3 regions of the Methylophaga nitratireducenticrescens genome follow, and region 3 is predicted to be linked to each of the others. Evidence: riboswitches for the same ligand, from Rfam matches in the RefSeq annotation. Region 3 holds a riboswitch; each other region holds the start of a gene.
The links. A riboswitch is a leader RNA that binds a small molecule or an ion and turns the genes downstream of it on or off. The one in region 3 is predicted to bind cyclic di-GMP.

Region 1 (7,363 bases), 1.3 Mb from region 3:
CGAATCGTACTCGTTCATCTGGCAGCCAAAGGTTCTGATAAAAAGTTTTCCAGCCATAAAATCAGTCAGTGATAAAGGGCGCACAGCATACGCTTTTTACGCCACAGAGTACAGACAAGTGATTGTTTTTGTTCACGCAAAAAATAGCTGGCTTGCATCAAACATCTGCAAAATAAAGCCAATAGTAAACAATTTCCTTCTTGCGTTTCCCTTTTGTCACACTTCGGCAAAGTCTAGCGAAATCCGATAGCCGCAGATTTCAGATAAAATTGCTGGTGGTAGACGCTCAGTAGTTTTCTAATTTCAACATACATTGTCATCTCATATCTGGCGACATTCATGCTGAACAAACTGACGCCCTTCACAGTCTCTGCCGGACATTACAAATACTCCTATCAACATAATTCAGTATTAAAACAGGGGATTGTTTGATAAGTTTTTCTTCCCTTCAAACGTCATGGTTTCATTTGACTTATGTTAATGCTTTTGTTTCTGTGTAGCTTTAACGTTGTAAAGTGCCATATCCGTATACTCACTTTGCTGTATGTCATAATCCCTGTCTGGATCCTGTTTCTTTTGTGAAAAACTGCTGTTGAAAAAAATTTTCAACCGCTCCCTATCCAACAATTCAATAAGGAGATAACCATGCACGTTACTTCAGAATCGGCAAAAAAAGCGATTGATGGTGCACTCAAAAAAGCTGAATCAACAGGCACTCGTATGTGCATTGCCGTAGTTGATTCTGGTGGCGCGCTTAAAGCATTCTATCGTATGGATGATGCCTGGGTCGGCAGTATTGATATTGCCATCAAAAAAGCGCGTACCGCTGTATATTTTGGTATGCCCAGTGGTGAGATCGGCCAATTATCCCAACCGGGTCAGCCTTTATATGGCATCGAGCACTCGAATGATGGCATGATTACTTTTCCGGGGGGCGTACCAATTGTGGATGACGAAGGCTTTATGTCTGGGGCAATTGGAGTCAGCGGAAGCTCGGTTGAGAATGATGATCTGGTTGCTCGTGCAGGCGTTGAAACCATAGGTGTTTGTGACTTACCGGAACATCCGTGGAGGACATAGAACTTTTTGACGAGGAGTCACATCATTTCACTGATAGTGTAGTGACAGCCTGTAACTGATCGTTCTCTGATCTTCACACGTAATAAATAGGGAGTCATGCTTTAATACATGACTCCCTTTATTACGCTACGTTTTAAGCTTTTGTCTGACGACGTCGCAACCCTAAAAAGCCCATCAAAGCAGGTGCAAACATCCATACAGCTGCAGGCAGAGGAACTTCGCTTGGCGGCTCAACCAGCTTCTGGGTAAAACCGGCATATTGGACCTGAGCTTGAGAATAGTTATAAAAACCGAACTGTCCGGATGTAAAGCTGGTATCCAATACTACTGTATCCCAAAGCGTCAGCTCTCCTTGTTTCACTTCCACACTGAATTGCCCTGGCGTAGTAAAAAAATCGAGATGAAAAGAGTAGCTTGTATTATCTTTCCAACCTTTATCAGTTCCCAAATTACTATCCAGTAGAGTGAAAGCCGAACTGTTGGCCGGCCAGAACTCTATGTTTGGAATAGCCGTATCAGAATCCACTTTGAGAATACGAAAACCGGCTTGTGCAACTCCGCCACCACCGCTCTGTGCACGTTGTTTCCAATCCAGAAGATAATACTGAGAAGGATTCTGGTAACCAAAAACAAAGCCGATAAAGTCATCATCGCCAGTGGTATTGACTCGCCAGGTTCCATCTAACGTATAAGAAGTTTGATTGAGACCATTTAAAAATACTGTCGGCTGACCATTTATAGTTTGAAGCACACTGTTATTATCGCCAGCAACATTCCAGTTGCCATTGCTATCCGGCGTACTCCAGGTTGATAGATCGACAGGTACAGTTTCCGCAACTGCCGATGTTGCCGTGAAAGCAAACGCGCAGGCTATTAAAGAGATTGTTTTCATCCTAGACACTCCTAAATTTGTGCAACCCAGCCGTCTATCATCCAATAGACCCGTAGCTTTCCGTCCTTAACTCACATTAAGTTTGGCAAATATTTAGACACAAATCGTTTAGGCTTAGCTATTAAGCCCATGTAAATTATTAACCAAGGTTAAACCGGTTGACAACAAAAAATTTCAAGATAATTCAGACAGATGAGATTTATGGCAAAAACATCTTTCTGCCACAACCGAATAAACCTCGCAATATTCATTTTGTCTGTTAGGCTTTCCTTCACGTTTATTTTCCAGACCTGTTCCCAGGAGCAAATACAATGTCAGAACAAACTTTTATCAAGGGCAAGGACCGTGATCTGGAAACCAGTATCGCCACCATGCAGGCCAAATTAAAATCATTTGGTTTTGATATCGAAGAGGCCTCTTGGCTTAACCCGGTCAGCAATGTTTATTCAGTCCATATCCGCGATAAAACCTGTCCTTTAATGTTTACCAATGGCAAAGGCAGCAGCGAAAAAGCCTGTCTTGCCAGTGCGTTGGGGGAATATTTCGAACGGCTCAGCGGCAATTATTTCTTTGCCGACTTCTATCTGGGCGAACATCACAGCAATAGTGAATTTGTGCATTATCCCAACGAACGCTGGTTTGATATGGATGGCGATGAAATGCCTGAGGGCTTGATGGATGAAAGCCTGTGGAAATATTTTGATCCGGAAAATGAACTGACGCCGGATATGCTGTTTGATACCAATTCTGGCGATGGCGAACGTGGTATCTGTGCTGTACCTTATCAGCGCCTTGGAGATGGTGAAGTTCGTTATATTCCAGTCAACCTTATCGGCAATATTTACGTCAGCAATGGCATGTCGGCCGGTAATACCCAGAACGAAGCCCGGGTTCAGGGCTTATCTGAAGTTTTTGAACGCTATGTGAAAAACAAAATCATTGCTGAAGGTATCTGTCTGCCCGAAGTACCAGATGAAGTATTAAACCGTTACCCAAAAATCCAGCAGGCCTTGCAGGAACTGCGTGATCATGGCTATCATTTAAAAGTGGCCGATGCCTCTCTGGGCGGTCAATTTCCGGTGATGTCCGTCACACTGATTAATCCAAAAGATGGTTCTGTATTTGCCTCATTTGGTGCACATCCGAGTTTTGAAGTGTCATTGGAACGTACTGTTACTGAATTACTGCAAGGACGTGGGTTGGATCAGCTGGATGTTTTCCACCCACCCACATTTGATCTTGATGAAGTGGCTTCATCCGCCAATCTGGAAATGCACTTTATTGATTCCAGTGGTTATCTTTCTTATGACTTTTTCCGGGAAACACCGGATTTTGATTTCTTTGACTGGGATTATGATGACGCCACAGCTGATGAATTCAAATTCCTGACAGACAAAATCCATGAGCTTGGTTTTGATATTTACATTGCCGATTACAATCACCTTGATGTCTACGCCTGCCGTATTCTGGTGCCGGGCATGTCGGATATTTATCCGATCGATGAACTGGTGTGGGAAAACAATAATGAAGGCGCATTATTCCGCGAGGATTTCCTGACCCTTAAGGATGGTGACCCGGAACAATGGCAGGATATTCTGGATCGCCTGGATGAAGGCGGTTATAACGATCAAACACCCGTCGCACCGTTTATTGGGCTGGCTGCAGATCCCGGTACGCTATGGTCAGAGCTTCGTCTTGGCGAACTCAAAGCCATGCTCTATCTGGCCTTGGAAGATGAAGAAGCGATTGACTGGATTGATTGGTGTCTGGCTTTGGATCAGGCCAGCGAAGAAAACATTTTGTTTTACCGTTGCCTGAAGGCACTGCTGGAAATCAAATGGGATGATGAACGCGATTACGCTGAATACAGCAAAGGCCTGGCTTTAATGTACGGTCAGCAAAATGTCGATGACGGCATTCAGATCGTCGAAGGCGAAAAACTGTTCCACAACCTGCATTGCCCCGGCCTCAGTCTGGACGGGTTTGAACGGCATAATGCATTACTGGCAGGCTATGAGAAACTTCAGCAAGCCAAGCGTTATAACTGGAAATAAATACAGCTGAGAGTCATGACAGGACTGCTTTTATAGCCTGTTACCCCAGCTGAAAATAGCAAATGGGTTAATTGGACAGCGAGTTAATCTCTAATCTCAATCCTCTGCATTGCCTGATCTGCCAGCGACAATCCCGCTCCTTCATAAACTTCAAAAACTTCATCGGCTCCCAACTCCTTCAGCCGCTCAACTTCATCAGGATATTCCACAATGGCCGTCACATGACCTTTAAAGTCACGGCCCCTTAATTGCTTAAGGGCATACACATTTCCGGCATGATGCGGCATAGCCAACACCACTAACTGTATCTGCTCACTCATTAGCAGTTTATCCCAAAAATCGGAGTCAACAGCATCACCTTCAACAATCTTGAAACCATCCGTTAAACGACTGATTTTATTTTCATCATTATCAACACCGAGCACTTTTAAGCCATATTTTTGTTCCAACCGTTGGTAGGCCCCTCGACCGATTTTACCCATTCCCAAAATAACTACCTGGGTTGAGTTCAGCTCAATCGGTTTATCATGCGAATGCAGCTGGTCTGTTGGTACTTCTGTTAGTCGGCTTTTACTTAACTGATATACACGTTCGTTGTAGTTGTTCAAAATTGCTGAAACAACAAAGCTCATGGCCACTGATAATGAAAGTATTACCATCCAATCATTGCTAAGCCAACCCTCAGAAAGCGCTAATGCTGCCACAATCAGCCCAAATTCAGAGTAATTCGTCAGTGTCAGCGAAGTTAACACCGAGGTACGAATACGTAACCTGAAGCGTGGAAACATCATCACAAATAATAAGGTTTTCAAGGGTAACAGTACTAACAGAAGCAACGCTAACCCAAAATGCTCCCATCCAGGTAATGCTGTCAGACCAATCGACAGGAAAAAGCCGACCAGAAACAACTCTTTAATGTTGAATAACGAACGGGCCAGATTGGCCGAAGTTTTATGCGGCGCAAGCAAAACCCCCATGATCAGTGCACCGAGATCGCCTTTTAAACCCACCAGTTCAAACAGTTTGTAACCGAGCACTAATGCCAGCACAAAGCCAAACAATACCTGCATCTCACCATGCCCAAGACGATCCAGTAATCGTCGTAAAACCGGTGCTGCCGGAATCAGTAAAAAAAGAGCTAATGCCCAAACTGATGGTAGCGTACCGGTGGTTGCAGAGAGAAAAATCACTGCAAAAATATCCTGCATGATCAGAATGCCAATCGCTACACGGCCATAAAAAGACTGGGTTTCACTGCGTTCTTCGAGAACTTTAACGGCAAACACCGTACTGGAAAAAGACAAGGCAAAAGCCAGAATCACAATGGCTGTCCAGTCGGTAGATTGCATCAGAAAAATACCGCCGAACTTAAGCAGCCCCAGGATCCCGACAAATAACAGGCTGGATAAGGTGATATGTAAACTGGCCACTCCCCATACTTCAGACTGCAGCAGGGTGCGGATATTGAGTTTAAGCCCAATGGTAAACAGTAATAAGGTTACGCCAAGATTAGCGATAGCTGTAAGCGTTGGCGTTAATTCATAGCCTGAATAGTTGAGTAAAAAACCAGCTGCAAGAAAGCCTGCCAGTGGTGGCAGGCGTAAAATCATCGCCAGCAATCCACCTGCAAAAGCATAAATAAAATAAGCCGGTTCCACGATATGACTCCTCCTCAGTCTAATGGCTGATTGAAAGTCAATCATACCGCACAAAACTAACTTCACCCCATTGTCGTCGAGGGATTGTTATTTACACCTTTATCTAAGCCTGATCGATAGGTTCGGGCCACATTTTGGAAAAGTTGAGAATAACTTCATTTGCCATCCCACATGACATCTGCATTGGCATCAATTGCTGCGTTTAACAGATTAATTAACGGTAAAGCTCTTTGTGACAAACCTGGTTTGAATTCACCATCTTTGGGATCCTGCTCAGCAGCTTTACTGGAATCAACCGCTTTTTGCAGCTTCGCTAAAGCCGATGGCAAGTCCTGTGGCTGAAATGCCCCCGGAATGGTGCCGCTATGCCCCATAATCTTCAACATATCTTTGGCCACATCGCCGAACATGGTGATATCGGCATAAGCTTTGGTGCTAAACGTGACAATCATTGAAGCTCTCCATTAAATGGTTTATTGATCTGCAACAGCCCGGCCAGCGCAAACGGTTGTTGATTTCATAACCACCACTGCTGGTGGCTCATCTTGTTTGACAAAGCAGATAATGACGCAATGTCGCTGGGTGGGGAATACCCCCAACCCTATGGGTTGAGGCCAAAAAGAACAGTCTCAGGTTTTATCGTTATTTGAGTTCACCATAAAACAAGCGTCAACGGGAAATTAATTGAAGATTAAAGGGTTATCTTGGCTCAACCGTTGTTTCGTATTCTGGACTTACTAACCGTGGGTCACCTTCATTCAGACACAGGAAAGTTACATCATAAAAATATTTCACCTGTTGTCGCTTCAGGGTTTTAGTGACCAGTAGCTCTTTTCCCTGATTGGCACAGTACTCGCCAGCTTGTTCGAGAACTGAAGCTTTTGCCGTGGAGGCATTCAGATGGTCAGCTGAAACCGTATAGGTATCAGGGCCAACTTTTTTAACACCGGAAGTTTTCACCGCACAGCCGGTGAGGACTAATGCCGCTGACAGACTTACCACTAATGCCAGTAGTTTCATTTTGATGTCTCCAATTAATAAACCTGAAATATGCTGGATAGCCTATTACTAATCAGTTATATGCTGCCAGCGATCTTGTCGACAATCATTTTGGTTAAAACACTTTATGACTCTATTTATTGATAAAATTCAACATAAAAATCGACCGGCCCCATAGGTTTTACTTGGTGTAACACGGTAGGCTCAACTACACCATATTTATTTGAATCCAATAAGATTTCTTCAAATGGGTCCTGAATGGTATAAAGCAACTTGCCACTTAAAACCACAATCTTTCCCCATACACCCTCCTTAGTTTGGTGATTGTTCAGTAAGCCGGTGGGGACAGAGCTCTCATCAAATTCCGGCGTACGTTTATAAGCAACAACATTGTCTGGTAGCGATTTCATCATCTTTACCTCTTTATAGAACCGGATCATGCAGACAACATATCTGCAAAGTCATTTAATCAATAGCGATTCTCACTATATAACATTCAATTATGTCGTTTTACATATTCCCCCCGTACAAGCGTAGATGAATATTCAATGCGATTCAGATAAAACTTCAGCCACCCGTTGGCGTAGATCCGGTAATAATGTTTGTTCAAACCAGGGATTGTTTTTCAACCAGCGATTATTGCGCGGACTGGGGTGTGGCAAAGGCACGACGTGGGGCCA
Region 2 (7,363 bases), 560 kb from region 3:
TTTGATCGCTTGTTCGGGTTCGCTGTCACCCGTTTTGGGTATTTTGTCTAAAAACCGGCTGAGCAGATTTTTTTGCTGGGGCTGTGCATAACGATCATTCATTGCTGGAGATTTAATCAGCATACTCGGCTTGAATTTGCTGGATGGCATCTATCCGGTCAAAAAACGCCTGAACACATCTTGGGTCGAGTTGTGTCCCCGCGCTTTGCTCGATGTAACGACAGGCATCTTCATTTGACCAGGCTTTTTTATAAGGCCGTTCCGAAACCAATGCATCATAGATATCGGCGACAGAAACGACTCTGGCAATAAGTGGAATTTCTTCGCCTTTTAATTGAGAAGGATAGCCTTTTCCATCATAGCGTTCGTGATGATGCAACGCGATGACCGCACCAATATGCATGTACTTCGATTGACTATCAGAAAGTATTTCATGACCGATAGTAGTGTGCGTTTTCATGATTTCCCATTCTTCCGGATCCAGCTTGCCCGGCTTTAGCAGAATGTTATCAGGAATTCCGATTTTGCCGATGTCGTGCATGGGAGCCGCATATTCAAGATCCTCACATTGCTGTTCATCGAAAACGCCTAATGCTTCAGCAATAAAACGGGAGTATTTCGCCATTCGAATAACGTGATTTCCGGTCCCTTCATCACGATATTCACCCGCCTTGGCCAGACGAATAATGGTCTCTTTTTCACGCAAAATAATCTGCTCAGTAGCAATTTCTACCTGGCGTGCCAACCAATTGGCACGGTCTTCAATGATCAGGTGTTGCTCGTGCATCTGTAAAAGATTACGACAACTGGTACGACATTCAATTTGATCAATGGGGCGGGTGAGGAAAGCAGTAGCCCCAGCATCCAGTGCGTCATAACGCACGGCTTTTTCGCTGACGACAGTAATCATCATGATGGGAACACTTTGCAAAGCAGGCATCTGGCGCACACGACGAATAAATTCGATGCCATCAATTTCCGGCATACGATAATCCGTTACAATTAAATCGGCCTCATGTTGACTCAGCCATTGAAGTGCCTCAGTAGAGTTACTTAACGCCGTGACGTGAATATTTTCACCAATTTGCTGGACTATCTTTTCTAAAATAGTTCTGCCGGTTGATTGATCATCGATGATCAATACCTCTTTGGTCTTCTTAAGAATACTCAGTCTCCTTGCTGATTCATAAGGTTTTAAATTGTCAGGACGACCATATTGGTTTGCCAAGACACGTTCCTCATCAAGCTTGCCCTTCCGTCACATCCCTGCTTTGGCAGTTTTATTAACAGAAGTCATATCCTTGAATCCGTGTCTGTTATTTTGTTTAAATACAATCGTTTCTTATTTCCGCATTATGCTGACAGAGTTCGTAGCTGTCCATTCTATTTACGTTTCGAGTGGTCATGAATACTTTGTGATGTTCCTCAAAAGCAACTGGATAGTGCTTTTGAATGGAGCTCAATCAAGCTCAAAGAGAACTAATTCTGGCAATATCATTAAAACTATTCACACATAATTCACATTCAAAACCGGACTATATATAGATGAAAGCATTATTACTTATTGCCCATGGCAGCAGACGCCAGCGTTCAAATGATGAAGTCATTGCACTGGCTGAAAAATTAAAAACGGAATGCGCCGAACATTACGATATTGTGCAAGCCGCATTTCTGGAACTTGCCGATACGTTGATTGCGGATGGGATTGAAAACTGCGTGCGTGATGGCGCTCGTCAAATCACTGTTTTACCTTATTTTCTAAATTCCGGACGTCATGTAACCGAAGACATTCCTCACGATGTAGATGCAGTTCGTCCGAATTTTCCGGATGTAGAAATTCAGATTGCTCAACATATTGGCGCGTCAACAGCCATGATCGATATGTTGAAAGCTACTGCCGTAAATGCAGTCTAGGTGTTTATTAACAGCCGAAGAAAATTAGTTGCCAATGCAATCTATTGCAATCAAGGCTTTAAGAATCTGGAAGCAATGATCATCGAATCTTCAGCTCTCTCACGCTCAACCTGCCAGCCCTGGACCAGGATATAGTCCAATGCCTGCTGATGACTGGCAAACTGCTTACTTAACATTTGCTGCTCACCATCAATATTTTGATGAATGATAAAAAAAGTTTCGGTTTCAGAACCCGCTCTTTCAATGCGGCATTGTGGAATGGATGACATAGCGGTTCTCCAGTATATGTTGAATGAACATAAGTAATCGCATCAAATAGCGAGGAATAATTGTATATACATAAAAAAACTCCAGTGATACGAATTCACTGGAGTTTGATCGTTTTGCTAAATCAGTCAAGCTTTCTTATCTGATCAATATTACCTTAAAGAAGCTTTCTAGATTCAGGTTTTTTGGCTTAACGGTTACAAATGTACATTGTTACTTCAAAGCCGAAACGCATATCTGAATATTCTGGTTTAGTCCACATGATCATAATTCCTTAAAAGAGAAAAACTATTTGCTGCAGTTAAAAATGATAAGACATCGGGCCCTATTAACAATAGCGGATATTTCTCGGGATGTGTCAGTATTTTCCTTAGGCAGGTCGTGTTTGTTTGGGAAGGCGTTTGAAAGAAAAAAACAAATTTGTACCAAAGTACAGTATTGCATTCCCTAACGATCATGTATAAAAAAACTGTGATTTGATCACTCTTTTTTTATAATTTGCCAAACCTAGCGTGAGCCTGGGACGGAAAGCTTCAGCTGTTGAACTTAACAGGGCTGGGCTGCATGATTAGAAAGGAAAAACGCGATGAAAAAATTACTCTTGCTCCCCTTGTTACTTCTGATGTCATTTAACGCACATTCTGCTTTTTTAACGGGCCAGACCCTTACTTATCAATACTACTTCCCAACGATGTCTTCTCCTTATTCTAATGCTGACAATGGCGATGTCGTAGTTGGTGCTGGCATTGAGGTCAATAATGTAGCAGATAATATGGCTACATTAGACATCTCTGATACGAATCTACTTATCGATTTTTCATCATCATCATATTGGAACTCTTCAGGCTTCAATGGTTTTAAACTCACCGACACATTTGGTTTAATTGCTGATTTCACTTCAGTTTCTATCAATCCATCGACAAACATGAGTGGTTTTGATTTGTCGCTTATAACAGTGCTTGCAGATGAAATTTGGGTAAACTGGCAAGGGCTTTCATTCAATACGGATACTATTGTATCGCTAGACATCAATCCATCTGCTGTTCCAATTCCAGCTGCTGTATTTTTGTTTGCTCCTGCGTTATTTGGTTTCATTGGGCTTCGTTATAGGGCCAAAAATAAAGCCGCATAATTTTTAACGTGTTAAGTAAAAAGCCGTGATGTGGAACAACATCACGGCTTTTTTATTACAAAATGCATTGTGCTATTCCACAATCTTTCTTACTTGATCTTCTGTTCATAAGTTTTTGTCTGTGACGGCGCCTTCAGAAGCTGAGGAGACAGTATGGGCATATTTCGCTAAAAGCCCGCGCGTATAGCGGGGAGGGATAGGTTTCCATGCCATGCGTCTTTTATCGATATCGCTGTCGCTCAGGTGAAGGGTGATTTCAGCCGTTTCCGCATCAATGGTAATTTGATCACCGTTTTCAATCAGTGCAATCGGGCCGCCATCAAAAGCTTCAGGGGTTATGTGTCCAACCACAAAACCATGACTTCCACCTGAGAAACGACCATCGGTTATTAACGCAACTTCGTTACCAAGACCTTTGCCGATAACTGCTGAAGTAGGACTAAGCATTTCCCGCATACCGGGGCCGCCTTTTGGACCCTCATAACGGATAACGATGACATCACCTTTCACCACAGTGCCATTCAAAATGTCCTGCTGTGCCTCTTCTTCAGAATGGAACACCCGGGCTTTACCGGTAAAACGTAACCCTTCCTTGCCGGTGATTTTAGCGACAGCGCCTTCTGGGGCTAAATTACCTTTAAGAATGACCAGATGGCTGTCTTTTTTGATGGGCTGGTCAAATGGACGAATAATATCCTGATCGGCAGGATAGGGCGCTACATCGGCCAGATTTTCCGCCAGGGTTTTACCTGTTACGGTCAGGCAATCGCCATGTAACAAGCCACGATCCAACAGATCTTTCATCAATGGCTGAATACCCCCGATAGCAATCAGTTCCGACATCATGTATTTGCCGCTGGGACGCAGGTCAGCCAGCACAGGGACTTGACGGCCGATTCGGGCGAAATCATCTAATGTGAGTTCAACATCCACCGCATGGGCCATCGCCAACATATGTAAAACCGCATTTGTCGAACCTCCCAGCGCAATGAGGGTGGTAATTGCATTTTCAAAAGCCTGCCGGGTCATGATATCGGTGGGTTTAATGTCGTGTTCGAGCATATACATCACTGCAGCGCCTGCTCTGCGGCAATCCTCTGTTTTGGAGAGAGACACTGCTTCTTGTGCCGAACTGTTTGGCAGACTCATACCCAATGCTTCAATTGCTGAAGCCATGGTGTTGGCTGTGTACATGCCACCACACGATCCGGCACCGGGAATGGCCGTTTTTTCAACTTGCTGCAATTCAGCAGACGTCATATCTCCCCGGGCATGCTGTCCAACTGCCTCAAATACAGAAACAATGTCGGTATGACCTGCACCAGGTTGAATCGTACCACCATAGATAAATACTGCTGGTCGATTGAGGCGGGCAAGGCCAATCAGACAGCCAGGCATGTTTTTATCGCAACCGCCAATGGCGATCAGTCCATCAAATCCCTGACAGCCAGCGACGGCCTCGATCGAATCAGCAATGACTTCACGGGATACCAGTGAATATTTCATGCCAATAGTGCCATTTGCAATGCCATCAGAAATGGTAATGGTGTTGAATATAACCCCTTTACCGCCTGCTTCATCGGCTCCCTGGCAGGCAAAGTCAGCCAGTTGATTAATATGCATATTGCAGGGCGTGACCATGCTCCAGGTGGAGGCGATACCAATCTGTGGTTTTTGGAAGTCCGCATCATTGAAACCAACGGCACGTAACATCGCTCTGGCAGGAGATTTGCCAGTACCGTCTACCACTATTGATGAATATTTGCGTGTATCTGCCATTGCCTAACCTTTTCAAACTGTTAATTAAGGAACCCTGACTTTCAATCAAATATGACGAGTGCCTATTACGGAAAGTGAAATCCACTTTCAGATGATTCAACTTAGCTAAAGACCTTATCAGTTCCTGCTCTAAACAGACAGTTAGAACTATCCATATTTAACAATGAAGCCATAATTTAACTTCGCACCAAGGCATAGCAGATATAAATAGAGAAATGAGCCAGGATTTATAAGAAATTGAACATAAATTACATTGTCAGTGTGCGAAAGCGCACAGACACTTCACCATGAATAGGAGCATGCTAAGTCATGACTCGTACGTCAAAGCAAGCACCACAACGAGGCCGCAGCACCCGGTATGTTAAGCCGGACGAGACAGGAGCCTGCCAATTAAATCCACAATGCAAAACAACGACATCTCCAGCGAACCGCGCACCATTATGCGGGCCCTGAAAGATTACCGCACATCACGTATCGCCCGCAGTATTATTGAACTGCTGGTTACATTGGTCCCTTTTGCGCTTCTCTGGACCCTATCCTGGGCGGCACTGAGTGCCGGACACTGGCTTGGTCTTCTGATCACCATTCCTGCCGCAGGCTTTCTTGTGCGGTTGTTCATGATCAAACATGACTGCAGCCATGGTGCCTTTTTTTCTTCAAAAGGGGCCAATGAATGGGTTGGACGAGTAATCGGTGTATTGAACCTGACGCCCTTCGACTTCTGGCGCCACACTCACAGACATCATCATGCGCACTCTGGTAATCTCGATCGCCCGCGTATCGGCGGCATCGATACCCTGACCGTTGAGGAATTTCGAGCTTTGCCTCGCAACAAGAGACAACGTTACCGATTCTACCGTCATCCATTGGTCCTGTTCGCTCTTGGCCCAGCCTACCTATTTCTGCTCGACAATCGATTGCCAGTAGGGTTCATGCGCGCAGGATGGATGCCATGGCTGAGCACTATGATGACTAATGTGGCAATTCTGGTCGTTGTTGCCGCGATGATGTGGCTGGTGGGTATTGGCCCCTTCCTCCTTGTGCAGTTGCCAATCACGCTGCTGGCAGCAACAATAGGCGTCTGGCTTTTCTATGTTCAGCACCAATTCGAAGACACTTACTGGGAGCACGAATCCAACTGGACTCTACAAGAGGCCGCGCTGCATGGCAGTTCGCACTACGATTTGCCTCGCATTCTGCGCTGGTTCACTGCCAACATCGGGATTCACCATATCCATCACCTCAGCAGTCGCATTCCCTTCTACCGTCTGCCCGAAGTCCTGCGCGATTATCCCGAACTGCGTGAAGTAGGTCACATCACCCTATGGCAGAGCTTCGCCTCTGTGCGTCTGGCTCTGTGGGACGAGGAAAAGCATCGCCTTGTCAGCTTCAGAGAGGCAAAGGTCTGATCTTACGGCAATCCGCTATGCGCAAAGGATGGTTCTGTCAGGTTTCAGTTTGCATTTAGGAAGGGTCGGGTTTCGAGTTTATTGGATATTCATCTGCCATATTGCTGCCACCGGAACATCGCTATAAATCTCTGACCAAAACGTTAAAGCCAAATCGAAGGTTTATACTGGAAGTGCCCCTGTTATAATTACGGCCGATGTCCCTGTAGCTCAGATGGATAGAGCGTCCCCCTCCTAAGGGGAAGGCCACAGGTTCGACTCCTGTCAGGGACACCATAATCCTTTATTTATTCAATCACTTAGATTATTGTCATGTAAAAGTGTAACCCATGTTTTATGCATTTGGGACACTTTTGGGACTGCTTATGTGATATGCGCATGATAAAGGATGATTATAAATTATGGCGACTTATACCAAACGCGGCGATGGACAGTGGCAAGCGAAGATCCGCAAAAAAGGTTATCCAGTACAAACTAAGACGTTCAGAAATAAAGCAAATGTTCAAAGATGGGCAACTCAAGTTGAAGTCCAAATGGACAACAAGGTTTTTATTTCAAGCTCACGTGCTGAGAGCACGACATTCCAACAGATAGCAGATCGCTACAGTTCCGAAGTCTTACCTTCCAAAAAATCATCCATAAAAATGGATTCCATGATCCGAGGCATATGTAGTCATATTGGTGACTATATGGCTATTCAATTGACCCCGGAAATCTTGGCTGACTATCGTGATACACGATTGAAAAAGGTGAAACCTGAAACCGTCAGAAAAGATCTACTGTGTATTAGACGTATTCTTGTGGTTGCATCCAAGGAGTGGGGCATCTATCTCCCCCATGGAAATCCAATTGACATGATCAC
Region 3 (7,363 bases):
GCAACCGATGGCCGGGTGTTCGCCTTGAATAAAGAAAGTGGTGAACCATTCTGGCAATTTGATGCTCAGGCAACGATCTTTTCTTCGCCAGCCATCGCCGGTGAACAAATCTATATCGGTGCAATGGATGGTTACCTGTATGCACTTGATATAAATAACGGTGAGCAAAAATGGCGTCTTGATTCAGGATGGGCCATCTTTGCATCACCGTTTGTAGATAATGGAGTACTTTATATAAGCAGTGATGATGGTGATTTACTAGGGCTTGTTGATCCTTCATCTCCGCCTCTGTTGTGACTGAAAATGCACCAATCAAGGCGCGAGGAGAGCAGTTTAGTCATTCTAAATAAACGACGAGCAACACGGAGTGGTGCATTTTCAGCCCCAACCCGAAGGGCTGGGACTATTTTTCCGCCCTACGGTGTTGGAAATGACTTATGTAGAACAACTACATCAAATCATTAACGCCTTGTAGGACGGAAAAATAGCCGCCAGCAGTGGTGGCTTTGAAAGATAAACAGACCCTACCTTACGCTAATTTATTCAAATGCTCATGTTCGTAATAATAGTTTGTCGCTTCAACAAAACCTTCGACGCTGCCGCAATCAAAACGACGACCTTTAAATTTAACAGCTAAAACCAGTCGATCCTTTGCCAGCAAACGCAGGGCATCGGTTATTTGAACCTCGCCATTGGTGCCGGGTTTGGTTTTTCGCAGATATTCAAAAATCTCCGGTGTCAGAATATAGCGTCCGATAATTGCCAGATTGCTGGGGGCTTCTTCAGGTTTGGGTTTTTCAACCATGTCTTTTATTTGATAAATACCCGGAGCGATTTCATCACCGGAAATGACACCATAACTATGGGTTTCATCAGCAGGGACTTCCTCAATCGCGACGATGCTGCACTGATAACGTTCATATAATGCAACCAATTGACTCAGAGCACGTTCACCGCCTTCATCCGGTTTGGCGCATAAATCGTCAGCCAGAATGACCGCAAAAGGCTCATTGCCAATCATCGGCTCGCCTGTCAGGATGGCATGACCCAAACCTAACATTTCCCGTTGGCGCATAAATACAAATTCACAGTTATCCATCAGATAACGAATATCGTCGAGAAATTTTTCTTTTGAGGTACCTTTAATTTGATGTTCCAGTTCGAAACTGGTGTCGAAATGATCGGCAATGGCCCGTTTACCGCGGCCGGTAATAAAACCAATTTGTGAAATACCCGCCTCCATCGCTTCTTCAACACCATATTGAATCAAAGGTTTACTGACAATTGGTAACATTTCTTTGGGCATTGCTTTTGTTGCAGGAAGAAATCGTGTGCCATAACCTGCCGCAGGGAATAAACATTTTCTTATAAGACTTTTTACAGCCATTGACGAGATCCTTATCAAACTGTTGTGGAAAAAAGAGATGCCGTTAAGCTAAAGTAATTGGCTGTGAAGTTCAACAACTCCGCAGTCAAACAAATTAGATTAAGTCATCATTGGATGACGAAATGATAAACATTAAACATGACTATTTAATTTCGCCCGGGAACTCATTCAATTTATAATCGGGTTAAGAAGCCTCGAATTTAGCTCAGAAGGTTTTCAATGGAGTTGTGTGAAATAAGGGATAAAAATGAAAGTTTTAGTACTTGGCGGTGCTGGTTATATTGGTTCACACATCTGTAAGGCTTTAACATTAATCGGACATCAAAGTGTTGTAATCGACAATCTCAGTACTGGTCATCGAGAGGCCGTAAAATGGAGCCAATTTGTCGAAACCGATATTCTTGATTCCGCAAAATTAATCAGCATATTGCAACATGCAGGGCCATTCGATTTGATAATGCATTTTTGTGCCAAATCATTGGTCGGGGAGTCGGTTCAAAACCCTGCTTTGTATTATCGAAACAATGTCTCAGGTACGCTAAACCTGTTGGACGCAATGGTTGCAACCGGACATGACAAACTCGTTTTCTCCTCAACTGCTGCGGTATTTGGCATGCCTGCACAAACGTTAATAGATGAACAGCATTCCCGATTGCCGATTAATCCTTACGGACAATCAAAGAAAATGATTGAGGACGTGTTGGGGGACTATCACCATGCTTATGGTATAAGGTCAGTGGCATTACGCTATTTTAACGCTTGTGGTGCAGATCCTGAGGGTGAGATTGGTGAACGTCACGATCCTGAAACACATTTAATTCCTAATATTCTTAAATCTGTCATTGCTGACAAAGCGTCAGCATTAAAAGTGTTTGGAGATAACTATCCCACACCCGACGGTACCTGTATTCGGGATTATATTCATGTAAATGATTTGGCTTCCGCTCATATCCTGGCTGGAGAATATTTACAACAGCATGATGGTGCATTTGCTTTTAACCTAGGCAATGGAAATGGTTTCAGTGTTTTAGAGGTGATTGAAGCCGCCAAACAGGTTGTTCAGCAAAATATCGCTTATACGATTGAACCACCAAGAGCTGGCGATCCATCAGTTTTGGTAGCAAATTCAACAATGGCACGAGAAACTCTAGAGTGGCAGCCTAAGTTTACGGAGATTGAATCAATTATCGCGACGGCCTGGACTTGGCATCAAAATGAAAAATTTTAATAAGGATGACTTGAAATGATTCCAGTAATTTTATCCGGTGGTTCCGGAAGTCGTTTATGGCCTTTATCCCGCAAGAATAAACCTAAACAGTTCTTGACATTGTTTGGTGACACATCGATGTTTCAAAGCACGCTTACCCGCTTAAATGGGTTGGCTTCTGTGGAAGCTCCGTTAATTGTCTGCAACAATGAGCACCGCTTCATGGTCGCCGAACAGTTACAGGAAATCGGCCTGAAGGCGAGTGGCATTATTCTGGAGCCCTGTGCACGTAATACCGCTCCAGCTATTGCACTGGCCGCCTTAAAAGCGATGGAAAAGGGCGAAGATCCGGTACTTCTGGTGTTAGCTGCTGATCATATTATTCCGGATGTACCTGCTTTTCATAAGTCAATCGAAGAAGCTCAAAAACTGGCAGAGCAAGATAAGCTTGTCACTTTTGGTATTCAGCCTCAATCTGCTCACACCGGCTATGGCTATATTGAAGCAGAAGAAAAGTCTCAACCAAGTTCAGTAAAACGCTTTATCGAAAAACCAAATTTGTCGACAGCAGAATCCTATGTTACTGCCGGAAATTTTTTCTGGAACAGTGGGATGTTTTTATTCAAGGCTTCCACCTATATAAACGAACTCTCTCGCTTTTCTCCAGAAATGTTGTCTTTTTGTAAACAATCGCTTGAACAAGCAGTGATCGATCTTGATTTTGTCCGCGTTGATTCCGAACTTTTTGCACAAAGCCCGAGTGACTCAATTGATTATGCCGTCATGGAAAAGACCGATAAGGCGATGGTTGTCCCGCTTGATGCTGGCTGGAGTGATGTCGGTTCATGGTCATCTCTATGGGAGGCTTTTGCACAAGATGCGAATAACAATGTATTGATTGGCGATGTTATGGTTGAAAATGTACATAACGCCTATATTCATAGTGAAAATCGTCTGGTGACCGTTTTAGGTTTGGACGATGTAATTGTTGTCGAAACCCATGATGCTGTGATGGTGGCACATAAAGATCAGGCTCAAAAAGTCAAAACGATTGTTGAAGAACTGACCAAGCTGAACCGTAAAGAAGTTGATACGCATCGCAAGTGTTACCGCCCTTGGGGTAATTATGATTCGGTAGATATGGGGGATCGGTTTCAGGTTAAACGGATTATGGTGAACCCTGGCGCATCTTTATCCTTGCAGATGCACTACCATCGTGCTGAGCACTGGGTAGTGGTTAGTGGAACCGCTGAAGTGACGCGTGATGATGAAGTTATGTTATTAGGCGAAAATGAGTCAACATTTATTCCGCTGGGCAGTGTTCATCGTTTGCGTAATCCCGGAAGAGTTCCATTGGAAATTATTGAAGTACAATCCGGCGCCTACCTGGAAGAAGATGACATTATCCGGCTTCAAGACAGTTATAACCGACAATAACACAACAAGAGGTGGCCTAGGGAGATTATGGCGCAAGGAAAAATCAGACACTACGACTCAAAAATAAATGCCATTTCGCGGCTAATTGATAGCGCCATTATATTAGTGACATTTCTGGCTTTAATGGATTTGTTTGCAATAGAGTGGCAACCAAAACATGTCTGGTCTTTATTATTTTCAATTATTCTATTTCACTTTTTTGCCGAGTCTCAGGATGCTTATCGCTCCTGGCGAGGCACTTACCTGCGTGAAGAAGTCACCGCAGTATTATTTTCCTGGGGGACAAGCATTCTCGTTCTAGTGGCAATTGAACTTATTGTCATTAACGAACAAACTTACGCCACACCTTTTATATTAATCTGGTTTATCGCCACACCCATTGAATTGATCTCCTGGCATGCCATTGTACGCATGGTGCTCGGGATAATGCGCTCTAAGGGCTTGAATACCCGACGTGTGGCAATCGTTGGGGCAACCGAATTAGGTTATCGGCTTGAGAAATCGTTTAACGAAATGGAATGGACAGGATACCGGTTCAGTGGTTTTTATGATGATCGCAAACCAGCGCCAAACCGCAGACTAGAAGAGCAGCAGGCTACAGTTATTGGCAGTATTGAAGAGCTTATCGCTGACTGCCGATCTGGGAAAATAGATATTGTGTTTATCACCTTATCGTTGGCGGCTGAAGCACGTATTCGCTTAATGACTGAAAAACTGGCGGATACAACGGCTTCGGTTTATCTGGTTCCCGATCTGTTTACCTTTAATCTGTTGAATTCCAGATGGGTCGATTATCAGGGAATAACAGCCATCAGTATTTATGAAACTCCTTTTGCCGGCATTGATAGTGCAATCAAACGCATTGAGGATGTTGTCTTAAGCTTTTTAATACTTTGTATTATCGCTATTCCTATGTTGTTTATTGCTATCGGCATAAAAGCCACATCGAAGGGCCCGGTTTTTTTCAAGCAGACACGCTATGGAATGGATGGTGGAAAAATAAAAGTCTGGAAGTTTCGTACCATGACCGTTGCTGAAGATGGTGATAAAGTTGTTCAAGCAAAAAAGAATGATCAACGCGTTACAAACTTTGGCAAAATTTTACGCAGAACCTCTCTTGATGAATTACCACAGTTCTTTAATTCGCTAGGTGGGTCAATGTCTATTGTTGGACCGCGACCACATGCTGTGGCGCATAATGAAGAATACCGAGCAAAAATTCAGGGCTACATGCTACGTCATAAAGTAAAGCCGGGGATTACAGGGCTAGCTCAGATTAATGGCTTTCGTGGAGAAACCGATACGCTTGATAAAATGGAAGGGCGTATAAAGTACGACCTTCAATATATACAGACTTGGACACTGCTTCTCGATCTGAAAATTATTTTATTAACGATCACTAGAGGTTTTGTGGGAAAGGATGTATATTAATACACAGAGTTCTGGTTTTGGTATGACATCGCTGTCTCACCATTAACACTGTGAAGCAATTCACACCTGATTAAAGGTTTTAATTAAGCCAGCGAGATTTTGTGTTCCATGACTCATTATTAGTAACAAAGTAACAGTATTGTTTAACCGTCGCTTGAGAGATGTTTCTAAGGGACTTTTTTGTTAGGAACAAAGTTTGTTCCTATTTTAAATCGCCAAACTTGTCGTGAGGCAAGGTCGGAAAGCCACGGGTCTTCAGGTGTGATTTGAAGATGGCTGGGTTGCATTGCTTAATTTTTCAATTAAAGGAAATTACTATGAAAAATGCGATGCTATTTTGTATAGCTTTATTGTTCTCGGTTAGTGCTAATGCGGCTACATTGAGTTTATCAACTGTCGGATCTTCAGGTGCGACTCAGGAAATCAGTTTAAATAACAACAGCACTGTGCTTGCTGGCGGTACTGTTGCTAATACAGGTTCTTGGGAATCATTGTTTGATGTGACAACGGATGTTGATACTCCTGTAAGAGTTGAGTGGTCATTTAATCCTTCAACGAGTTTGGACTCAGCTCAATTGGCTTTTGGTTTGATTTCTGGCCCTGGTGGTAGTTATGTTGGTTTGCCAACAATCTTTAATATCACTGGTGACTTTATCTTTACTGCTATTTTGACTGCAGGTTCATTTTTTGCTGTAGATATTTTTAATGCCACATCAGGTATTTTGAAATATGACCTGTCAATCTCTGCAGTGCCAGTACCAGCTGCATTATGGTTGTTTGCACCAGCTTTGATGGGCTTTTTCGGTTTACGCCGTCAAGCTCTGAAAACAGCGACTGCATAGCATCTAATTAAGTTAACAATATTGTTAGTTTTAAGAAAAGGGAGCTTCGGCTCCCTTTTTTTGTAGCGTTTTGCCATTGAATCTCGTTACGGCGCGAGGCCAAAGCCATCTAAGCAAAAGTAATATTAGAGATCGCCTCTTTGGATAAACAAAATCTTTTGAAATAATTTTGCAACTAGTTGCGGAGTACAATTTCTCAACATTACTAGTGGGCTAGTAATGTTTAATCATCACTGAGAGATGTTTCTGGGAGATAAAAGTTTCGGAAGTGGAGTTTTGTTCCTGATGATGTTGCCAAACTTACTGTGAAGTAAGGTCGGAAAGCCACGGATCTTCTGGGTTTGATTTGAAGATGGCCGGGTTGCATTGCTTAATTTTCAATTAAAGGAAATTTATTATGAAAAATGCGATGCTATTTTGTATAGCTTTATTATTCTCAGTTGGTGCTAACGCCGCTACACTGAATTTATCAACCGTTGTTTCTTTGGGAGGAGCGACCCAAAGTATTGATCTTAACAATAACAGTACGGTATTAGCTGGGGGTACTGTTTCCTCTTCAGGGGTTTGGACATCATTATTTGAAGTTACAACAGATGTGGATACACCAGTGAAAGTTGAATGGTCATTTAATCCAACAAGCAGTTTGAGTAGTGCACAATTGGCCTTTGGTCTTCTTACTAGTCCTGGTGGGGGCTATGTTGTTGGTGGACCAACTAACTACAATATCACCGGTGACTTTGTTTTTACGGCGATATTAACTGCCGGTTCATTTTTTGGTGTTGACATTTTTAATGCAACTTCAGATGTTCTAAAATACGACTTGTCAATTTCTGCAGTACCCGTACCGGCTGCGTTATGGTTATTTGCACCTGCTTTGATGGGCCTCTTCGGTTTACGCCGACAAGCTCGGAAAATGACAGTTGCATAACACTATAAGAGTTAACAATATTGTTAGTTTTAAGGGGGCTTCGGCTCCCTTTTTTGAATTAATTCTTATCATGATAATTTGAGATGTCTGAGCATCGTGTTAAATCATTAAGAGATAAATTTAATTACTAA

Region 1: linked by a shared signal. The riboswitch ahead of Q7A_RS00375 (thrombospondin) and the one ahead of Q7A_RS06820 (hypothetical protein) in region 3 are both predicted to bind cyclic di-GMP.
Region 2: linked by a shared signal. The riboswitch ahead of Q7A_RS04005 (hypothetical protein) and the one ahead of Q7A_RS06820 (hypothetical protein) in region 3 are both predicted to bind cyclic di-GMP.

Annotation. Positions count from the first base shown of each region.
Region 1 is NC_017857.3:80,827-88,189, forward strand. Features, by position in the region: gene miaB (tRNA (N6-isopentenyl adenosine(37)-C2)-methylthiotransferase MiaB) at 1-57, opposite strand, end outside; gene Q7A_RS00370 (GlcG/HbpS family heme-binding protein) at 646-1,080, shown strand; gene Q7A_RS00375 (thrombospondin) at 1,214-1,972, opposite strand; cyclic di-GMP riboswitch class I at 1,990-2,069, opposite strand; gene ycaO (30S ribosomal protein S12 methylthiotransferase accessory factor YcaO) at 2,284-4,026, shown strand; gene Q7A_RS00385 (cation:proton antiporter family protein) at 4,110-5,684, opposite strand; gene Q7A_RS00390 (DUF1840 domain-containing protein) at 5,840-6,136, opposite strand; gene Q7A_RS00395 (hypothetical protein) at 6,384-6,704, opposite strand; gene Q7A_RS00400 (DUF1971 domain-containing protein) at 6,821-7,096, opposite strand; gene Q7A_RS00405 (uracil-DNA glycosylase family protein) at 7,229-7,363, opposite strand, start outside.
Region 2 is NC_017857.3:842,112-849,474, forward strand. Features, by position in the region: gene Q7A_RS03980 (ATP-binding protein) at 1-123, opposite strand, end outside; gene Q7A_RS03985 (HD domain-containing phosphohydrolase) at 113-1,228, opposite strand; gene Q7A_RS03990 (sirohydrochlorin chelatase) at 1,546-1,914, shown strand; gene Q7A_RS03995 (PH domain-containing protein) at 1,965-2,183, opposite strand; gene pqqA (pyrroloquinoline quinone precursor peptide PqqA) at 2,372-2,443, opposite strand; cyclic di-GMP riboswitch class I at 2,672-2,749, shown strand; gene Q7A_RS04005 (hypothetical protein) at 2,768-3,313, shown strand; gene ilvD (dihydroxy-acid dehydratase) at 3,419-5,092, opposite strand; gene Q7A_RS04015 (fatty acid desaturase) at 5,494-6,501, shown strand; tRNA gene Q7A_RS04020 (tRNA-Arg) at 6,701-6,777, shown strand.
Region 3 is NC_017857.3:1,399,492-1,406,854, forward strand. Features, by position in the region: gene Q7A_RS06795 (beta-alanine-activating enzyme beta-propeller domain-containing protein) at 1-297, shown strand, start outside; gene galU (UTP--glucose-1-phosphate uridylyltransferase GalU) at 530-1,387, opposite strand; gene galE (UDP-glucose 4-epimerase GalE) at 1,635-2,615, shown strand; gene Q7A_RS06810 (mannose-1-phosphate guanylyltransferase/mannose-6-phosphate isomerase) at 2,631-4,031, shown strand; gene Q7A_RS06815 (undecaprenyl-phosphate glucose phosphotransferase) at 4,059-5,462, shown strand; cyclic di-GMP riboswitch class I at 5,667-5,751, shown strand; gene Q7A_RS06820 (hypothetical protein) at 5,780-6,304, shown strand; cyclic di-GMP riboswitch class I at 6,588-6,673, shown strand; gene Q7A_RS06825 (hypothetical protein) at 6,702-7,232, shown strand.